3 regions of the Novosphingobium sp. PASSN1 genome follow, and region 3 is predicted to be linked to each of the others. Evidence: predicted binding sites of a transcription regulator. Region 3 holds the regulator's gene; each other region holds the start of a gene.
What was found. Region 3 encodes LexA, which represses DNA repair genes until DNA is damaged. Its sites were predicted from a motif close to GTTCCNCNCTTGTTCT; they were not measured.
Positions count from the first base shown of each region.

Region 1 (6,486 bases), on a different contig from region 3:
AACCAGGATGTTTTCAGCTTTACAGAAGGCGAGCGCTTCATCGTCCAAGACAGCAAGATTGGTTGCCACGACGAAGGCGAGCTCGCGCCGGGCTGTCTCGTTGCGGCGTTTGGCTTCTTCAACGATCAGCTTGATCAGGGGAAGATTGAGCAAGGACTCCCCGCCCTGGAATTCGATCTTGAGCGCCGGTGAAGGTGAACGGAAAACGAGGTCTAGGGATTTAAGTGCGGTCTCGCGCGACATGTCGAACTCGCCGCGATCATTGTTTGCGCGGGAGACCTGACAATACGGGCAGCTGTGCTCGCAACGCAAGGTAACGACGAAAATGTGAAGCGCGGTAAAGTTTGCGAGTGGTGCCAGCTTAGTTCTGACCTTGAGTGCCAGCAGATCAACCGCCACATTTGTGTCGTCGTCGATGAGAAAATGGCGAGCCTTCAACTCGTCGTAGGCGGGGTCTGCCGGAGCCAACTCCCGTCGCGCAAACTTTCCAATAGTCTCGCGGTCAAGGACCAGATGTTCGCCGACGAGGTTGGTCGCAACATAGCGATCGTTCCCATCCAACGCTGTGAATCGCCAAGGCAGCATCGTGTAAGCTGAGTTGGCTGAGCTATCAAACGCTTCAGCCTCACGAAACTTAGCCACCCAGCAAACCGGTCTTTGAAAAGGCGAGGCCCAGAATCAGATCACGATACCCGCTCGTGCGCTCCTCGATCGCCATGCGTAACTGGTGATCGGTGACTTCTCGGCGGAACCTCAGGTCGGCGTCAGCCGCATTCATACCCTTGTCCAGTGCGCGAAGCTCGCAAAGAATCTCCGGCTCAGTCGCCAGAATACGCACATCGATTGTGGCCATCAGGGCGTAAGCAGCTCGATGAACTGCTTCGATCGAATATGCCGAAGCGCAAAGCGAAACGTGTTGCATGGCCTGTTCAACAGGCGTTGCGACCTTGTCCGATTGCACAACTCAGTAGGAGCTGGAGGAATGCGAGCTGTGACTGGAATGGCTGGCATGACTGGAGTGGCTCGAATGGCTGGCATGACTTGCATGCTGAGCATTCGCCGTCACTACATCGGTCGAAACAGCCAAGGTCAAATCCGCCATGTCGGTTGCCGCGGAAACACGCTGGACCTGTGCAACGGCATTCTCAAACTGAGGCGCAGATGCTTGGGCCTGCGCGGATGCGAGCAGGGTGCCGACGGTAAGCGCAAACGGCTTCAGGAAATTCCTTCTCGACATAAACGTCCCCAAAATTGAATACCGCAGAACATCCACCGTCAGCGTCGACGGGTCAAGTGTCGATACCTGCCGATGCGTTACAAACCATTGCCCGAGACCCTGCCCAATCAGGATTTTTGCCATGGGGCTCTATCCGCTCCATTCGGGCGCTTGCTGGTCCTGTCTTAAACGCAGACGTCGCCAACTCACTCCGTCAAAGACATCCTCCAGATCATCGGCGTTCTGTACCGGAAGCGCTGCACCGACTTCCCGACAGAATCGCTCCGCCAATGCGCGATCACCCAGCCAAGCATCTGACCACCACCCAATGATCCGCCCCCGCGCGTCCTGCATCCGAGCGGCTGACGGGATCCGATCGCGCTTTTGATGCTGGTTGACGCGCCGGTCGCTGGGTAGCAGGTTCCAGAGGTCGCTGCATGGCCAGAGAGTCCAAGGCAAGCAGTGGTCGATATCGAGCACCGCCGGCTTGAGTTCCTTGTTGCTCCAGCAACAGGAGAGCCGCCCTCCCCTGTCCAAAATCTGCAAAGCTACTGTACGTCCAATGGCCGTGTCGCGGACAGGTTCCTCCCATGCGAGCGCCACTTCGGCCTGACCGGCGGGGACAACGATGCCTTGTCTCTCGGCATAGGCCCGAATCAAACGCACCCACTCTGTGACGAGAACCGGTTCGATCCAGACCCCAAGGCGGGACATGGTGCGCCAGATATGGCCCGGAATGCGAAGGCTGCCCCACGACCCCAAGGTTTGCAAATCCAGCGCGATGACCTCCTCAGGCTTGGGCGCCCTGAGCTTGCTCGCCCGAAAAACCTGCGCGCCCGTTCCCGGTAGCGTGATGAAATTTGACGGCATCGCAACGATTGTTCGAACCGCGTCGGTTATCGCAGCCCCGACTGCCTGGGCCCGCTCATCCCGAAACTGTGCGCCTACTCGCAAATCAGCTGCTGCGAACCCTAGGCCCATAAGCGCTCTGAAACCCTGACGCGCAAAGCCTAGGCCGTCCGGCCCTCGATTGCGCGGTGCCTGTGGCAAGCCAGTCTGGACAAGCGGGAGGTACATCCGGATCCAGAAAAGCCCGACAAGACCCAAAGGGACATCGACAGCGTCAAGGTCATCGATTGCCATTTTGGCGGCTGCGGGAGCATGCTCAGCGACCCTCGCTATCGCCCGCAGCAGTCCGAGCTTGTAGGTCGAAGACTTGTCATCTGCGAGAATGATCCCCCGGATGAGCGGTAGCGCTCCTGTGCCCTCATCCGGCATTCGCAAGACCACCGTGATCCAGTGCACATCTGGTCTCGCAAGCTCATCCGCCTGACCGACCACTTTCAGGACTTCAAGCCCATGGCCTCTGGCAAGTGCCTCGACTTCGCCAAGCGTCACAACATGCATCGGCCGGTCGGATGGCGCTGGTCCCTGCCTGAGGGTCATGAGAAGCAATCCGCCAGGCTTCAGGAGCGCTGACATCTTACGGAACGCCCGCTGGCGATCGGTTGGTGCCACATGCTGCCAAACGGCGGACAACAGGATCAGATCGAACGAAAGCCCAAGTCCGTGAAGTCTCAGCAAGCCAGGAAGCCGGTCATCCAGCCAGCGTATTCCTTCGCCCGAGTGCCGCCGTTCGCCTTCTCTACGCATGCCGCTCGATGGTTCAACGGCCACGACTTCGTAGCCAAGGGTCTTCAGCCAACGCGCCTCACGCCCGGCCCCAGCTCCGATGTCGAGCGCGAGCGGATTTTCGCCTCGAGGCTCGAGCAAAGCCTCGACGGGCTGGTATGATGCAAGCAGGCTTGGCTGGTCATAGCGCTCGGCCAATTCGGCAGACTGCGCATCATAAGAGGCGATTACATCATCGGTCACCGGCTGGCCCTGCTTTTCAGTCTGAAGCCTATTCCCAGCGGCTGCCTTTGGCCAGTTCCGACGGTCGCAGCCCAGATTGCGATATGTGAATGAATACGGCAGGTCACTCATCGCCGTCCAACCGGCATCGTCACTTGCTTGACCCGCTCACGCCAGATTGTCCGAGTTTTGGATGACTTTCCCGAGCGCCAATGGCAAGATTGGGCGATAGATGGAGCGCCACAACCATGTTTCTAGCCCTTGCGGCAGCTGTCGTCTCCGCAGGCCAGACGTTCACTTGCACCCCCACGCATGTGTACGATGGAGACGGGCCGGTTTGGTGCGCTGAGGGTCCACACCTCCGCATTGGCGGTATTGCGGCGCGGGAGATGGACGGCACTTGCCGCTCAAATCAGCCGTGTCCCGCCGCAACGGCGATCGAAGCACGCGACGCTATGGTCCAGTTGTTCGGCGGACCGCGCGGAACAATCGAGACCGGACACGTCATTGTAGCTGGGCCTCGCTTGGTCTGCCAGTCGGTGGGGTCAGCGGGCGGCAGCAGGACAGCCGCCTGGTGCCGCTTCCCGTCTGGGGCCGATCTCTCCTGCGCGATGATAAAAACCGGAACGGTCCTGCGCTGGGACCACTACTGGAAAGGTCCAGCCTGTAAGTGAGCAGCATGGAGCACCTCACCGGCACGATCCAACACGGTCCCAACGGCCTTGTCCTAAAAGCCGATAGCGGCGGCATCTGGGAGCTCGAAGACAGCCGCGCTGCCCGCAAGCTTATCGGATCACAGGTCGAGGTCATCGGGCAACGCGCTGGGTTCAATGGGCTGGTTTGCGACCATATCCGGGTTGCAGGTCAGATTCGCCCGCAGGCATTCAAACTGCGCCTCGAGTTTCTGGCAGCAGCCGCGCTGGTTGCCTACGGTCTGTACGCAACCGTTGCGGCTGCAATCAGCACGATTGGCTGATGCTGAGCGACTGGGAGCTCTGGGCCTGTGCCAACGAGGTCCTCAAGAGCCACGGCGATGAGGCAGCGCTCTTTGTTGCCGAACAGATCGGTGCGCTCGTACTCGTCGGTGACAACAATGGCATCGCGACCTGGCAGGCGATTGCGCGCCGGATTTCTGAACTTTCTGTTGGGCACGGATCACCAACGAAGCAGTGATCGCACTTGCGCCAACAAGATACCTCAGTCGTTTTGCGAGCCCTCACACGATGGAACATCGGCCTCACGTGAACGCCCAGGTTTGATCGTGCCTGAAGGTTGCAAGGTACACTGTCGATCGTCGAAACCATCTTGAGTTCACTTTTTGTTCCATGTAAGGATACTTCCTAGCCCTAGGATAGAATCCTAGAATCGCAGGAACGCAGACCATGAACGATCCACGCGCAGTTCTCGACGACTTGATCCGCCAGCGCGGCGTCAACTACTCGTCGATCTCCCGCCTGCTCGGCCGCAACGTATCCTACATCCAGCAGTTCCTCCGCAAAGGCAGTCCGCGCCACCTAGACGAACGGGACCGGCATATCCTCGCCCAGTTCTTTGGGGTCGATGAGGCGGTTCTGGGCGGACCGACTGCTTTGGCCACTCCGATCGTGCAGTTGGTGCAGATCCCGGTGCTCGATGTCGAAGCCTCGGCGGGTCACGGCGCGCTTGCCGGTAGCGAAGCCAAGGCCGGCCAGTTCGGGTTCGACGACAAGTGGCTGCGCAAGCTGACCCAGGCCAAGCCCACCAACCTCTCCATCATCAAGGTGACCGGCGACTCGATGGAGCCGACCCTGCACGACGGCGATGAGGTGCTGGTCGATGTGTCGGACGAGCAATCAAAGCTGCGTGACGGGATCTATGTCCTGCGCATGGACGGCGCGCTCAACGTCAAGCGCATCGCGATCGAGCCGCAGGGGCGGAAGATCTCGGTGGTCAGCGATAATGCGGCCTATCCCAGCTGGCAGGGGCTGGACCGCCGCTCGGTGAACATCGTTGGCCGTGTGCTCTGGTTCGGCCGCAAGGTCTGATCTCGCCCCGTTCAGATCCCCATCTCGAATGGCTTGACCATCGCCTTCTCGCGCTCGGGCGGTTCCTTGAGCACGGGAGGCTCGCTCTGCAGCGCTACCTCGGATTTCCCTCTCGCAAGACCGGAAGCGGCTGCCTCGCGCAGCAGGCCCACGGTTTCAAGGGCAGAACGCTTCATGCCCGTGTTGCGAGCGATGGCCGCGCCAAGCTGCGAGGCATCGTTGACGAAGAGGGTTAGCCCATCGCGCAGGCGGGTGACGGTCACGAGGAAAGTTTGCTGGTTCGAGAGATTGCGTTCGCGGCTGTCCATCACCGCGATGCCGCGGTCTGACGTGAGCCCCTGCGCCATATGGGCATTGAGCGCATAAGCCAGATCAAGCCGCTTCAGCATCGGATCGCTGGCCGGCAGATCATGCGCAATGCCCGTCGAGGTCACCAGCGATACTGTATCCCGGCCGATCGCGGTGATACGCGCTTGGTCGGCATTGATGAGCCCTCGTCTGTGGTCGGTCTCAGTCCAGCGAATGCGGTCTCCTGCATGGAGGTCCAGGCGCTTGACTACGAACAGCCGTAGCGGATCGTAGTCACCATTGGGACGAAGGCGATCGACCCTCAGCACTGTGTGCTTCCCGCCTTCACCCTCCAAGGTCACCGACCCCCGCTGCCGGTCACTCTCGATGACCGTGTATGTCCCCTTCCCTAGCTTTTGCGCCCGATTGTCGCGGTCGAGTACGGCGACCATCCCCGGGCGATAGCTGGATGCATAGCGCAGCTCCTCGCGCGTTGTGTTGACGCGTGAGAGCACGTCCAGCCTCAGTGCCGTCTGACCCAGTTCGCCATTGGCCTTTAGCCCGATCTGAACAGCGGCATTGACCTCGCTGCGCAGAGCACGGCCAGAGGCATAGATCGCAGTTCGCTCGCGCTCGACAGGCGCAAGCGAGAGCCACGCCGCCGCCGCCTCGATCGATGCCCCTTCACCGACCTCGACGACATTCTTGCCGAGGTGCCGTAGCGCGTCATCGATCCGCCCGCCCTGAGCTGCCTGCTGCGCAGCACGCAAGGCCTTGGTGCGGGCGCGGATGTTGGCATCCATCGTCGCTGTTTCGATGCCGGAGCGCTGCATGACATCGAAAGGCTTGCCTGCATCGACCGCGCCCAGCTGCTTGCGATCACCGATGCTGGCGAAGCGGTCGACACCGAGAAGATTGGCGAGAAGGACCAGCTTTTCCTTGTCGGCGTTGCCGACCATCGAGGCCTCGTCGAGCAGAATCACGGCGCCTTTCATATCCGCCCGGGCCTCGGCGAGACGGGCTGGATCACCACCCTCCAGCAGGCCCTGATGGCGGCGCAGAAACCGCGCGACGGTCATCGACGGGATGCCGGTGTCGCGCTCG
Region 1 covers NZ_NKIS01000007.1:143,957-150,442, reverse strand. Annotated here, with positions in the region: gene hxsB (His-Xaa-Ser system radical SAM maturase HxsB) at 1-642, opposite strand, end outside; gene CFE35_RS13295 (hypothetical protein) at 635-922, opposite strand; gene CFE35_RS13290 (hypothetical protein) at 965-1,360, opposite strand; gene CFE35_RS13285 (methyltransferase domain-containing protein) at 1,367-3,091, opposite strand; gene CFE35_RS13280 (hypothetical protein) at 3,319-3,744, shown strand; gene CFE35_RS13275 (DUF5818 domain-containing protein) at 3,750-4,046, shown strand; gene CFE35_RS13270 (hypothetical protein) at 4,046-4,243, shown strand; gene CFE35_RS13265 (S24 family peptidase) at 4,453-5,094, shown strand; gene mobF (MobF family relaxase) at 5,106-6,486, opposite strand, start outside.
Region 1: CFE35_RS13265 (S24 family peptidase) is a predicted target of LexA. The motif match lies at 4,380-4,395, and genes of this name have one in related genera.

Region 2 (6,486 bases), on a different contig from region 3:
GCCTCCGCACGGCTTGGGCATTCCCTGCTGATTTATCGCTTATCTGGTGGCTCGACCATATCGACTGCGAATATGACGTCATAACAGACCACGATCTCGATGCCGAAGGTCAATTAGCACTTGATCCCTATAAGGCGGTCATCACTTCGACTCATCCAGAGTACCATTCCCAAAAGATGATGGATGGGTTGGAGGGCTACCTCGGCAGTGGGGGTAAACTGCTTTATCTTGGAGGGAACGGATTTTACTGGGTCACTGAGGCTCGAGAGGAGGAGCCATGGTGCATCGAGATTCGTCGGCTGAATAGCGGGATTCGTGCGTGGGAGGGTAAATGCGGTGAGGGACACCTTGTAACTACAGGGCAAAGGAGCGGCCTCTGGCGCGACCGAGGCCGCCCCCCGCAAAAAATGGTGGGCGTCGGATTCACGACGGAAGGTATGGACAAAAGCGAGCCGTTTGAGCGTTTGTCGGATAGTTACGATCCCGAGGTTTCCTGGATTTTTGACGGGATCGGCGAGGATGAGTTGATTGGAAATTTTGGGCTCGGCTTAGGTGGCGCCGCTGGTCTCGAGATGGATCGATATGATCTCGCTTTGGGGACCCCGCCGCACACGCGATTGCTCTGCTCGTCGTTCGGGCATTCAGACGCATATCCTATGGTGCCTGAGGACATGCTGATCACGATGCCGGGCTATTGCGGTACTCAAAACCCACTCGTGCGTGCGGACATGACATATTTTACGACCGCAAGTGGTGGAGCCGTCTTTTCCGCGGGGTCAATCGCCTGGAGCCAGGCATTGCCAATCAACAATGGCGACAACAATGTGGCTAGGATAACACTCAATGTAATTGAGGGGTTCATTCGATAGAAGCACTGATTAAATTAATGTAAGTACAACCGAAATTTTGAAACAATTTAGGGTTGCTGGATATTTCGCCAAGCGACAATGACGCGCTGTACATAGTCGGGGGTTTCCATGTTTCTGGGGATTCCCTTAGAAACGCGAACTGCGCTAGGCCCCGCATTGTACGCAGCAATAGCGAGATGGATCGCACCGAATTGGTCAATCATTTGGCGAAGATATTGAGCCGCTCCGATCAGGTTCGCCCGTGCATCGTATGGGTTGGAAACACCAAGTTCGGTGGCTGTTCGAGGCATCAGTTGACCCAGTCCAACTGCTCCTGCCTTGCTTAGCGCTAGCGGGTTGTAGCGGGATTCTGTCCAGATCAGCGCATCGAGCAAACCTCGCGGAAGTGCGTAACGTCGTTCGGCTGCTTGGACGTGCGGGAGATAGAGAGCGCGCCGGAAGTTGCTCCCTAATCTGCTGCTCAAATGTACTTTACTGATTTGGTTATCGGCTGGTCTAGGCGCGAACCCCAAATTCAGGCGCACCGGTGTACGCCAGTTGCCGAGCGTCACCAGCGAAAAGCCGTCCCGCGTGATGTCTGTCGCTACGCCAGGTAGCTGGGTTGGACCGACGGCAATTGGTGTTGGAAGAAGCTCTGCTCCAAACGCGGATCGGGAAAGTGCAAGCGCCGTCAAAGTGAGCAAAATCCAACAAGACAGATGTTTCATGTCCAACCTTTCTCTAGCCGACTCGAGTGAGAACATATATAGAACATATTGCGCAGGAAAGCGCATTTCGAATGGGCGCAGAGCGGAGGCTGCGCGGGCGGTGGCATCCACAATGGAGGTGCCCGATGTCGAATGCCGTCACTACCGATCGACTTGAAATCCGTGCCAAGCAGATTGTCACTGATCTTGGCGGCACGTGGTCGCGCTCGCGCGGCATGTGCTGCTGCCCAGCACATGAAGACCGCACCCCGTCGCTGAGCGTAACGTTAGGCTCGCGGGCGATCCTGTTTCATTGCTTTGCCGGCTGCGCGAACGAAGCCGTTCTGGCCGCGCTGGCGCAGCGGGGCATCAAGCCCGCGAGCTTGTTCGACGGACGATCCGATCCAGTCCGGGCAGTTCGAGCAGACGAAGCGCCCCGGGAGAATGTTAAGCGGCTGTGGCGTGAGGCCGCCTGTCTGACGGGCAGTCTCGCTGAACGCTATCTGGCGCGGCGCGGAATTGTGGCTGGTTCGCCGGATCTGCGCTTCCTGGCGCGAACACCTCTGGGGCCCAAGGGCGCGGTGCGATTCCTGCCAGCGCTGGTCGCGGCCGTCCGCAATGACCTGGGCATCCTCGCGCTCCACCGCACCTTCCTCGACGCCAAAACCGGCAAAGTAGCGAGGTTCGATGGCCCGAAGCGCGCGCTCGGTTCGTTAGGGCGGGGCGCCGTGCGCCTACATGGACCGCGCTGCGGGAAGCTGGGTCTGGCCGAAGGGATCGAGACCGCCCTGTCTGCGAAACAGCTGTCTGGCATTCCTTGCTGGGCGACGCTTGGCACCGAGCGCTTCGGGCAGGTCGCGATCCCAGAGAGCGTGACCGAAGTCCACCTCTTCATTGATCACGATGCCGGAGGCATGCAGGCTGAAGCCCGCGCGCGAGCTGCCTACACGCGGGAGGGGCGCATCATCCTGACGCATCGGCCGCCGCAGCAGGGAACCGACTTCAACGATGTGCTTGTGGCAGGTCAGGCATTCGAGGTCTGACGGCCAAGAGAGGGGAGGGGGCCTTGAGCCTTTCGAGACCTGCATGGCGCGGGTTTCGTCAGGAGGCTTCGCATGTCCACTCTCCCCGTTCTCGCCTTGCCCTTTGCCGGCCAACCCATTGTTCTCTCGCTCGCGCAGGCCCTTGCAGACCGTTTGGCCCGGTCCGAGGCCATTACGCGTGCGGTCCTCAACGCTGAGCTTTCCGCCCATTTTGGCGGCAGCGATGCTGCTGGCCGCTGGTCTGTGCATGATGCCCACGCCGCACTCGAACTCACGCAAGTCATTTGGCTGCAGGATCAGTCGGCGCTGGGCCTGCACACGAGCCCATTCGCTGCCGCGGAACTCTTCGCGCTCCTCGAAGCCTCGGTGCCGCGCCAGACCACGCGCAGCGACGAGCAGATCGAACTCCAGCAGTTCGCGACCCCGCCGCGACTTGCCTGGCTAGCGGCACGCGCCTGTGGCATCGCGCGCGGCGATTTCGTCCTTGAGCCTTCCGCCGGAACCGGCATGCTGGCGGTATGGGCGGACAAGGCGGGCGCACGGCTTGCCCTCAACGAGATCTCCGCGCTGCGGCGGGATTGTCTTAGTCACCTGTTCCCAAGGGCCAGCATTACGGGCCACGACGCAGAACTGATCGACGACCTTTTGGGCGCGGCGCCCCGGCCAGCGGTGGTGCTGATGAACCCGCCCTACTCTTGGGGCGCAGAGCGCGGTCATGACGGCCGCACGGGTGCGCGGCACTTGCGTTCGGCATGGAACCGCCTTGCCCCTGGCGGACGGCTAACCGCGATCATGCCGGAGTGGTTCGACATTGGCCGGTTCTTGAGCCGCATGTCCGGCCCGGCGGCGCTGCGCCTCAACGTCGCCATTGAGCGCGGGTTTTTGGGCCAAGGTACTTCGATCACCACGCGGCTGCTGGTGCTCGACAAGGTGGATGCTGTCACCGAACCGGTCATCGCTCGAACCTTAGATTTTGCGGAACTGTGCGCTCTGGTGGATGCCGTGCCTGCTCGCGCCACAGGACCAGCCGTGGCGGCAACGTCGCTTCGTCCTCTCAGAGTACTGCCTTTGCTGCGCCCGGGGCTCCGTCCATCGCCAGTGGCAGCAAAGCCAACTGCCGCACGGGAAGCGGCCGCATCGGTTGTCTGCAAAGCGCTCGATGTGCCTGCCCCGACGCCAGAACAAGTTGGTCACTATTTGCCTTATCGGCCCAGTCGAATCGAGATTGCAGGCGCAGCAGACCACCCCACACCGCTGGTGGAGTCGGTCGCGATGGGCTCGATAACAGCTCCAGTGCCCACCATAGTGCCAAAGCTGCCCGGCGGGGTCGTATCGCGCGGGCTGCTCTCGGCAGCGCAGATCGAGACGCTCGTCTACGCTGTCAGTGCCCATGCACGCGACTTGCCCGGCCTGTTTGCGCCCGAGGACAAAGGCTGCACGCTCAAGGCCAGCGCGGAAGGCAAAGCCTACCGCATGGGTTATTTCTTGGGCGATGGCACCGGCGCTGGCAAAGGACGCCAGGTTGCCAGCGTCATTCTCGATCGCTGGGTCCAAGGCGGGCGCCGCCATATCTGGATATCGAAGAACGAGGCGCTGCTCGAAGACGCACGCCGCGACTGGTCTGCACTCGGCGGCTTGCCGATCGACATCCAGCCGCTCGCGACCTGGAAGCTCGGCAGCCCTGTCACGATGCAGGAGGGCATCCTGTTCGTGACCTACCCGACGCTGCGCTCGGGCCGCGCTGATGCCACTCGGCTCGATCAGATCCTCGTCTGGGCAGGTGAGGACTTCGACGGCGTGATCGTCTTCGATGAAGCACACGCGATGGCCAATGCTGCGGGCGGCGAAGGTTCGCGTGGCAAAACCAAGGGCTCGGAACAAGGTGTCGCTGGGGTACGCCTCCAGAACCTGCTGCCACGAGCACGTGTGCTCTATGCGTCGGCGACTGGAGCGTCGGACGTGAACAACCTCGCCTACGCGACACGGCTCGGCCTCTGGGGACCGGAGACGGCCTTTGCCACCCGCGAGGAGTTCGTCACCGACATCCGCGCAGGCGGAATTGCTGCGATGGAACTCGTTGCCCGCGATCTGAAGGCACTCGGGCTCTATACCGCGCGGGCACTTTCGTTTGCCGGTGTCGAATACGAGATCCTCGAGCATCACCTGAGCGCAGATCAGATCGCGGTCTACGATGCCTATGCTGATGCCTGGGCGATCATCCACGCCAATCTGCGCGATGCGCTCGAGGCCACGCGAATCGTCGATTGTGAAACGGGCGGCACGCTCAACAGCGGAGCGAAATCGGCTGCGCTCTCGGTTTTTGAAGGCACCAAGCAGCGCTTCTTCGCGCAGCTTCTGCTGTCGATGAAGCTGCCGAGCCTGCTCCCGGCAATCAATGCGGCGCTGCATGAAGGCCATGCGGTCGTTGTGCAACTGGTCTCCACGGCCGAGGCCATGCTTGACCGCCGCCTCGCCGATCTGTCCGATGAAGAACGCGAAGCGTTGGAGATCGACCTTTCGCCCCGTGAATACGTGGTCGACTACCTCATGAAGAGCTTCCCCGTGCGGCTGATGGCCGTCTTCACCGACGAGAACGGCAATCCGCGCTCCGAGCCGATGAGTGATGAACACGGCGCACCCGTGCTGTGCCAGTCAGCGCTTGCCGCGCGCGAGCGCATGGTCGAGCAGCTCTGCGCGCTACCGCCGATCGCCACCGCGCTCGATGCGATCATCGAACGCTTCGGTACCGACAAGGTCGCTGAAGTGACTGGCCGCACCAAGCGGCTCGTCGTCGGACCTGACGGGCGCCAGAAGCTGCAGTCGCGCACCCCGCGTGCCAACCTTGCCGAGACTCAGGCGTTCATGGATGGCGACAAGCGTATCCTCGTCTTCTCGGATGCCGGCGGCACCGGGCGCAGCTACCATGCGGATCTTGCCGCCACGAACCAGGCCCGCCGCGTCCACTTTCTGCTCGAACCAGGCTGGCGGGCCGATGCTGCGATCCAGGGCCTTGGGCGAACCAACCGCACCAATCAGGCCTCAGCGCCTCTCTTCCGCCCGGTCACGACCGACGTGCGCGGCGAGCGCCGCTTCATCTCCACGATCGCGCGCAGGCTCGACAGCCTGGGAGCCCTGACCCGGGGACAGCGCCAGACCGGTGGGCAGAACCTGTTTGATCCAGCGGACAATCTGGAGAGCATCTATGCCAAGGAAGCGCTCAACCGTTGGTTCGGCCTCCTGTTCATGGGTAAGCTCGAAGCGGTCGGGCTGGCGCGGTTTCAGGATCTGACCGGGCTCAGGATCGAGAGCGCCGATGGCGGAATGGTCGACGACCTCCCCACGATCCAGCGCTGGCTAAACCGAATCCTTGCCCTGCCGATCGCCTTGCAAAACGGGATTTTCGATGAGTTTCTGGGATTGGTGGAAGCGCGGATCGATGCGGCAAGAGCAGCAGGGACGCTCGATCTCGGGCTCGAGACCATTGCTGTCGAAAGCTTCGAGATACTGTCCGACACCTTGCTGCGGACCGACAGCGTGTCTGGTGCCACAACCCACCTGCTGGAACTGGAGATTGCCCGTGCGCTCAAGCCTGTGACGCTTGATCGGCTTGGTCAACTCGAAGGTACATCCGGCAGCCGTCGGCGGCTGATGTGCAATTCGCGCTCGGGCAGGGCGGCGTTGGTGGTGCCAGCGCGCAGCTTGCTTGCCGATGACGGGAGCCGCATCACGCGCCACGAACTGGTGCGCCCGTTGAAGCGTGGATACCTGTCCGCCGATCAGCTGGCAGAGAGCAACTGGGAGCCGGTCGATGAGCACGCCTTCCGCACCGCATGGCAGGCCGAGGTCGACGAAGCGCTGTCTTCGCTGAAACGCCAGCGCCTGCACCTC
Region 2 covers NZ_NKIS01000030.1:4,546-11,031, reverse strand. Annotated here, with positions in the region: partial or broken gene CFE35_RS22325 (N,N-dimethylformamidase beta subunit family domain-containing protein) at 1-869, shown strand, start outside; gene CFE35_RS22320 (lytic transglycosylase domain-containing protein) at 917-1,576, opposite strand; gene CFE35_RS22315 (toprim domain-containing protein) at 1,702-2,598, shown strand; gene CFE35_RS22310 (strawberry notch-like NTP hydrolase domain-containing protein) at 2,671-6,486, shown strand, end outside.
Region 2: CFE35_RS22315 (toprim domain-containing protein) is a predicted target of LexA. The motif match lies at 1,606-1,621, and genes of this name have one in related genera.

Region 3 (6,486 bases):
TCGGGCGTCAGCGGGCGCTGCGCGAAAAGGAAGCGCGCCCCCGCCGCCAGTTCCATGAGATCGGCCGCGCGCACCTTGAGCACCGGCATGGCGGTGGTGAGGAGAGCGAGGCCCGCGGCATCGAGGCCGCCAAGCCGCGGTGCCACCAGCGCCGCCAGCCGGGCATCGTCCGCCTCGCGGATATAGTGGCCATTGAAATTCTGCAGCTTCTTGAGATCGAAGCGCGCCGCGCCCTTGCCGACGTCGCCGATCTCGAACCATTCCACCGCCTGCTCGCGGCTGATGATCTCGGCATCGCCATGGCCCCAGCCGAGCCGCAGCAGATAGTTGAACACCGCCTCGGGCAGCAGGCCCAGCTCGTCGCGGTAGGCATCGACCCCCAGCGCGCCGTGGCGCTTGGACAGCTTCGCGCCGTCCGCGCCGTGGATCAGCGGGATGTGCGCATAGGCGGGATCGTCCCAGCCGGAACCTTCCACTGCCTGCATCGCGCGAATCACCACCAGCTGGCGGAAGGCGTTGTTGATATGGTCGTCGCCGCGGATGACGTGGGTGACGCCCATATCGTGATCATCGACCACGACCGCGAGCATGTAGGTCGGCGTGCCGTCACTGCGGAGGATGACGTAGTCGTCGATCTCGGCGTTCTGCACCGTGATCGGCCCTTGCACGAGGTCGGGGATCGTGGTCGCCCCTTCGCGCGGAGCCTTGATGCGGACCACATAAGGCTGGCCTGCGGGCCAGGTCGAGGCATCCGCATCGCGCCATTCGCTTTCGATGCGGAAGGGGCGGCGTTCGGCCTGCGCAGCGGCGCGGCGGGCGGCGAGCTCTTCCTGCGTGAGGTAGCAGCGATAGGCGTGACCGGCATCGAGCAGCGCAGTGGCGACTGCGGCGTGGCGCTCGGACCGGACGAACTGGAACACCGGCGGCTCGTCGCCGCCAAGGCCCAGCCAGTTCAGGCCGTCGAAGATCGCTTCGATGGCCGGCTCGGTCGAACGCGCGCGGTCGGTATCCTCGATGCGCAGCAGATAGGTGCCGCCGTGGTGGCGGGCGAACAGCCAGTTGAACAGCGCCGTGCGCGCGCCGCCGATATGGAGATAGCCAGTGGGAGACGGCGCAAACCGCGTGACCACGCCTCCTCTAACAGGAGCCGCGCCTGCGCCTGATCCTGCAGAAACGGTGTCACTGGCGCTTGCCATTGCAGGCACTATCCTTCCTAATCCCGGTCATGCCGCCACAACTGGTCCAACCGCTTGGCGAACCGATCATGGGGCGGACACGCCTCTGGGACAAACTCGCCGCCTTGTCCAGCATGCACCGCACCATCGAAGCGTTCCTTGCGAGCCGACCGTTCGAGCGCGGACCATGGCTTGCGGTGGGCTTTGGCCTTGGAATCGCTGGCTGGGCGGTGCTTTCGGGGCCGTGGCAATGGGCGGGCTTTCTGGCATTGTGCGGTGCGGCGGCGGTGGGCGGCCTGCTGATCGATGTCGAGGGCGAACTGGGCCACTTGCGCGGCGCGCTGATCGGCATGGCGCTGATGCTGGCGGCAGGCTGCGCCGCGGTCTGGGCCAAGTCCGCGCTGGTCGGAGAACCGGGCATCGCGCGGCCCGAAGTCGTGATGATTGAGGGCCGCGTGATCGACCGGCAAGTGGAAGGCGCGCGGGACCGGGTGCGGCTGCTGGTGCGGGGGCGAGTGGAGGGCCATGCCGAGCCGCTGCAGGTGCGGCTCAACCTGCCCGATGCGAACGATCTGCCCGGACTGGTGGAGGGCGCCGAAGTGCGGCTGCGGGCGCGGCTCATGCCGCCTGCGCCGCCGATGCTCCCCGGTTCCTACAATTTCGCGCGGGCGGCGTGGTTTCAGGGTCTGGCGGCAACGGGCAATGTCATCGGGCCGGTGACGATCCTTGCCTCCGCGCATGAGGGCTGGTCGCTGCGGCAATGGCAGCAGCGGCTCGCCGATCACGTCCGCGCACAGCTTTCCGGCTCCCCCGGCACGATCGCGGCGGCCTTCGCCAGCGGAGACCGCGGCGCGATTGCGGAAACGGATGAGGAGGCAATGCGGGATGCGGGCCTCACGCACTTGCTCTCGATCAGCGGCTTGCATGTCAGCGCGGTGATCGCGGGGGCCTATTTCCTGACGATCCGGCTGCTGGCGCTCGTTCCCTTCATCGCGCTGCGGGTGCGGCTGCCGCTGCTGGCCGCCGGGGTCGGGGCGCTGGTCGGGGTGTTCTACACGGTGCTGACCGGGGCCGAAGTGCCGACGGTGCGGTCGGTTTCGGGCTCGCTGCTCGTGCTGGCGGCGCTGGCGCTGGGGCGCGATCCGCTGTCGCTGCGGCTGCTGGCGACGGCGGCGGTGTTCGTGATGCTGCTCTGGCCAGAAGCGGTGCTGGGGCCGAGCTTCCAGATGAGCTTTGCCTCGGTGATCGCCATCGTCGCGTTCAGCACGGCGGCACCGGCGAAGGCGTTCCTTTCGCACAGCCACGAAGGGCGCATCGCGCGGGTGGGGCGGCACATCGCGATGCTGCTGATGACCGGTCTGGTGATCGAGCTTGCGCTGATGCCGATCAGCCTGTTCCACTTCCACCGCGCCGGGGTTTATGGCGCGGCGGCGAACGTGCTCGCCATTCCGCTCACGACTGTTCTGACGATGCCGCTGATCGCGCTGGCGCTGGCGCTCGATCTGCTGGGGATCGGCGCACCGGCGTGGTGGGCAGTGGGCAAATCGCTCGAACTGCTGCTGTGGCTGGCGCATCTCGTGGCGGGCCAGCCGGGTGCTGTCACGATGATGCCGGGCATGAGCGGCGGCACGTTTGCGCTGTTCGTCGGCGGGCTGCTGTGGCTGGCGATGTGGAGCGGGCGGGTGCGGCTGTGGGGCTTTGTGCCCATCGCGCTGGGCACCGCGGCGCTGCTGCTGACGCGGACGCCCGATGTGCTGATCTCGGGCGATGGGCACCATGTGGGGATCACCGGAGAAGGGCCGGATCTGCTGGTGCTCCGGGCGGTGCGGGAGGAGAGTTATACCCGGACTGCGCTGCTGGAGAATGCCGGGATGACCGGCAATGCGCTGACGCTGGAGGATTGGAAGGGCGCGGACTGCAATGAGGATTTCTGCGCAGTCTCGCTCGTGCGGGGTGGGCGGCGGTTCGAACTGCTGCTGGCGCGAGGCAAGGATCTCGTGCCGATCCCGGCGCTGGCTGCGGCTTGTGCGAAGGCCGATATCGTGGTGGCCGACCGCCGCCTGCCCGCTGCCTGCAAGCCGCGCCTGCTCAAGGCTGATCGGGCGCTGCTGGGCCAGACGGGCGGGCTGGCGATCGATCTTGTTTCAGGCCGGGTGCGCAGCGTGGCCGAGACGCAAGGACAGCACGGCTGGTTTCGCCCCCCGCCACCGAGACTACCGCCCGATCAATTCCGCAAACGGAAAAGTGCGGCTCCGGACGCCAGCGGCGCACCGGAGCCTGCAATACCTTAGTGGTAGCGGCGGAGCAGGCCCGCCAGCTTGCCCTGAACCTGCACTTCGTGCGGCTGATAGAACTGCGGATCATAGGCGGCATTTGCGGGATCGAGGCGGACCAAGCCGCGCTCGCGCCGCAAGTACTTGAGCGTCGCTTCCTCACCGCGCACCAGCGCGACCACGATCTCACCGTCACGCGCGGTATCGGTGCGGCGCACGAGGGCGTAGTCACCATCGAGAATGCCGGCCTCGACCATCGAATCGCCAGACACTTCGAGCGCATAGTGTTCGCCCGAGCCGAGTAGCGCGGCCGGGACCGGCAGCATGGAGGTGCCCTCCATCGCCTCGATGGGGACGCCCGCGGCGATGCGGCCATGGAGCGGGATTTCGATCACGTCGTTCGCGGGTTCGCGCACCGGGGCGGGGCTGCGCAGCGGGGCCAGCGCACTGGGCGCGTTGGCCGCCGCGCGAGCGGCGACCTTGGCGGTGCCTGCATCGCTTTCGCGGATCACTTCCAATGCGCGCGCACGATTGGGCAGGCGGCGGATGAAGCCGCGTTCTTCCAGCGCCGAGATCAGCCGGTGCACGCCCGACTTCGACTTCAAGTCGAGCGCTTCCTTCATTTCCTCGAACGAGGGGGAGATGCCGGAATCTTCAAGGCGGGTCTGGATGAAGGTCAGCAGTTCGTGCTGCTTGCGCGTTAGCATTCGTGCGCACTCCTATAGTGAACGAATGCGGAACGAATAAGCAACAGATTAGTGGTCGTCAAGCAATTCCGCGCATTTAGAGCAGGTATACAGGAACAAACTGACCCGCCGGTGTTTCGGGTTCGTTCGCGGGACGCACGGCGAGGGCATTGGCACGGGCGAGCGAGGAGAGCGCGCCGGAATCCTGCAAGCCGTCGAGCGAGACTTCGCCCGCATCCCATACCGCGCGCAGGAATTCCATGCGGCTGCCGCCTGCGGGCATGGCCTCACGCAGGCGTGCCGGGATCCGGCGCGGTAGCGGATCAGCAGCGCCGAGCGCGGCGCGGATCAGGGGAAGGAGGAAGAGGAACCCGGTCACGAACGCGGCGGCAGGATTGCCGGGCAGGCCGAGGATGACTTGCGCACCGCGCCGGGCCACGAGCAGCGGCTTGCCGGGCTTGATCGCGACGCGCCAGAACGCGAGGTCTGCGCCAAGTGCGGCGAGAGCCGGGCGGATGAGATCATGATCGCCGACCGATGCACCGCCGCTGGTGACGATCACGTCGGCATCGCTGGCTGCCTCGAACGCAGCCATGAGCGCTTCGAGCCGATCCGGCACCGGGCCGATGCGGGTGATGCGCAAGGCGGGCTGGCTGGCGAGCGCTGCGAGCATCGCGCTGTTGCTGGCGGGGAGCTGGTGCGCGGCGAGATTGGCGCAAGCCCCGGCCAGTTCATCGCCGCTGTCGATCACCGCAAGTTCGAGCGGGCGGCGCACGGGAAGATGTGCATGGCCTGCGGTGAGCGCGAGCGCGATCTGCGCCGCGCCGACTTTGGTGCCGGGCTGCATCAGCACGTCGCCGTTACGAAAATCGAGGCCGGCGCGGCGGATATGGCGGTGCGGCGGTTCGGGCGGGGTGCCGGTGAGGGTGAGCACATCGCCGCTCCGCGCGGCGTCTTCCTGAATGAGCACCATGTCGGCCCCGGCGGGAACGAGCGCGCCGGTGCTGATACGCGCGGCTTCGCCCGGGCCGACGGTGCCTGCAAAGGGGCGGCCTGCGGCGCTTTCCCCGATCACCCGCCACGGGCCGGGGAGATCGGCGGCGCGCAGGGCATAGCCGTCCATCGCGGAGACATCGGCGGCGGGCTGGGTGCGCAGCGCGGTGAGCGGCTCGGCCAGGTAAACCCCGAGGCAATCGGCCGTGGTGCGGTGTTCGGTGGGCAGCACGGGGGCGAGCGCCATGAGGCGGCGCTGCGCTTCTTCGAGGGCAAGCGGCGGGTTGGGGCGGGCCAGAGTCTGGAGCGGGGTTTGGGCGGGCGTCTGTTCGCTCACGGCGCGCGCCAATCGCCCGATTTGCCGCCGCGCTTCTCGATCAGGCGCACGCCTTCGATCACCATGGCTTTGTCGATCGCCTTGGCCATGTCGTAGACCGTGAGCAGCGCGACCGAGACAGCGGTGAGCGCTTCCATTTCGACCCCGGTGCGTCCGGTGAGCGAGGCGGTGGCGCGAGCCTCGACGCCGTTTTCCACGAAGGCAAATTCGACGCTGACGGCATCGAGCGCGAGCGGGTGGCACAGCGGGATCAGCTCTGCGGTGCGCTTGGCCGCCATGATCCCGGCGATGCGCGCGACGGCGAGGACATCGCCCTTGGGCGCGGTGCCATCGCGCAGCGCGGCGAGCGTGGCGGGGTTCATGCGGATCGTGCCGAGCGCAATGGCGACGCGCTGCGTCTCCGCCTTGCCGCCGACATCGACCATGCGCGCGCGGCCTTGCGAATCGAGATGGGTGAGGCCGCTCATGCGCGGGCACCTGTTGCAGGCATCGCGCCGGTGTTGTGCATATCCATGCCCCTGCTCATGCCAGAGAGCGCGGTCCAGCAAAAGCTCCGCTTATGCCAGTGCTGCAGCAACGGCGGCTTCGGCGTGGAGCCGGGTCGTATCATAAAGCGGCACCGGGCTGTCCTCCGGCCCGACCAGCAGCATGATCTCAGTGCAGCCGAGGATAATGGCTGTGGCCCCGCGCGCCACGAGGCGGGCGATGACGGCGCGGTACGCTTCGCGCGAGGTGTCCTCGATTCGCCCTGCGACCAATTCCTCGTAGATCACGCGGTGGACTTCGGCGCGGTCTTCCGCCCTGGGGATCAGGACTTCGAGGCCGTGCTGCTCTTCCAGCCGCGCGCGGTAGAAGGCCTGTTCCATGGTGAAGGCGGTGCCGAGGAGAGCGACCTTGGTGTGGCCATCTGCCTTCAGGGCTTGCGCCGTGGGATCGGCGATATGGAGCAGGGGCAGTTGGCACGCCGCCGCGATGGCGGGCGCACACTTGTGCATGGTGTTGGTGCAGATCACGAGCGCCTC
Region 3 covers NZ_NKIS01000001.1:223,310-229,795, forward strand. Annotated here, with positions in the region: gene gltX (glutamate--tRNA ligase) at 1-1,196, opposite strand, end outside; gene CFE35_RS00975 (ComEC/Rec2 family competence protein) at 1,226-3,466, shown strand; gene lexA (transcriptional repressor LexA) at 3,463-4,155, opposite strand; gene CFE35_RS00985 (molybdopterin molybdotransferase MoeA) at 4,232-5,464, opposite strand; gene moaC (cyclic pyranopterin monophosphate synthase MoaC) at 5,461-5,931, opposite strand; gene CFE35_RS00995 (aspartate/glutamate racemase family protein) at 6,022-6,486, opposite strand, start outside.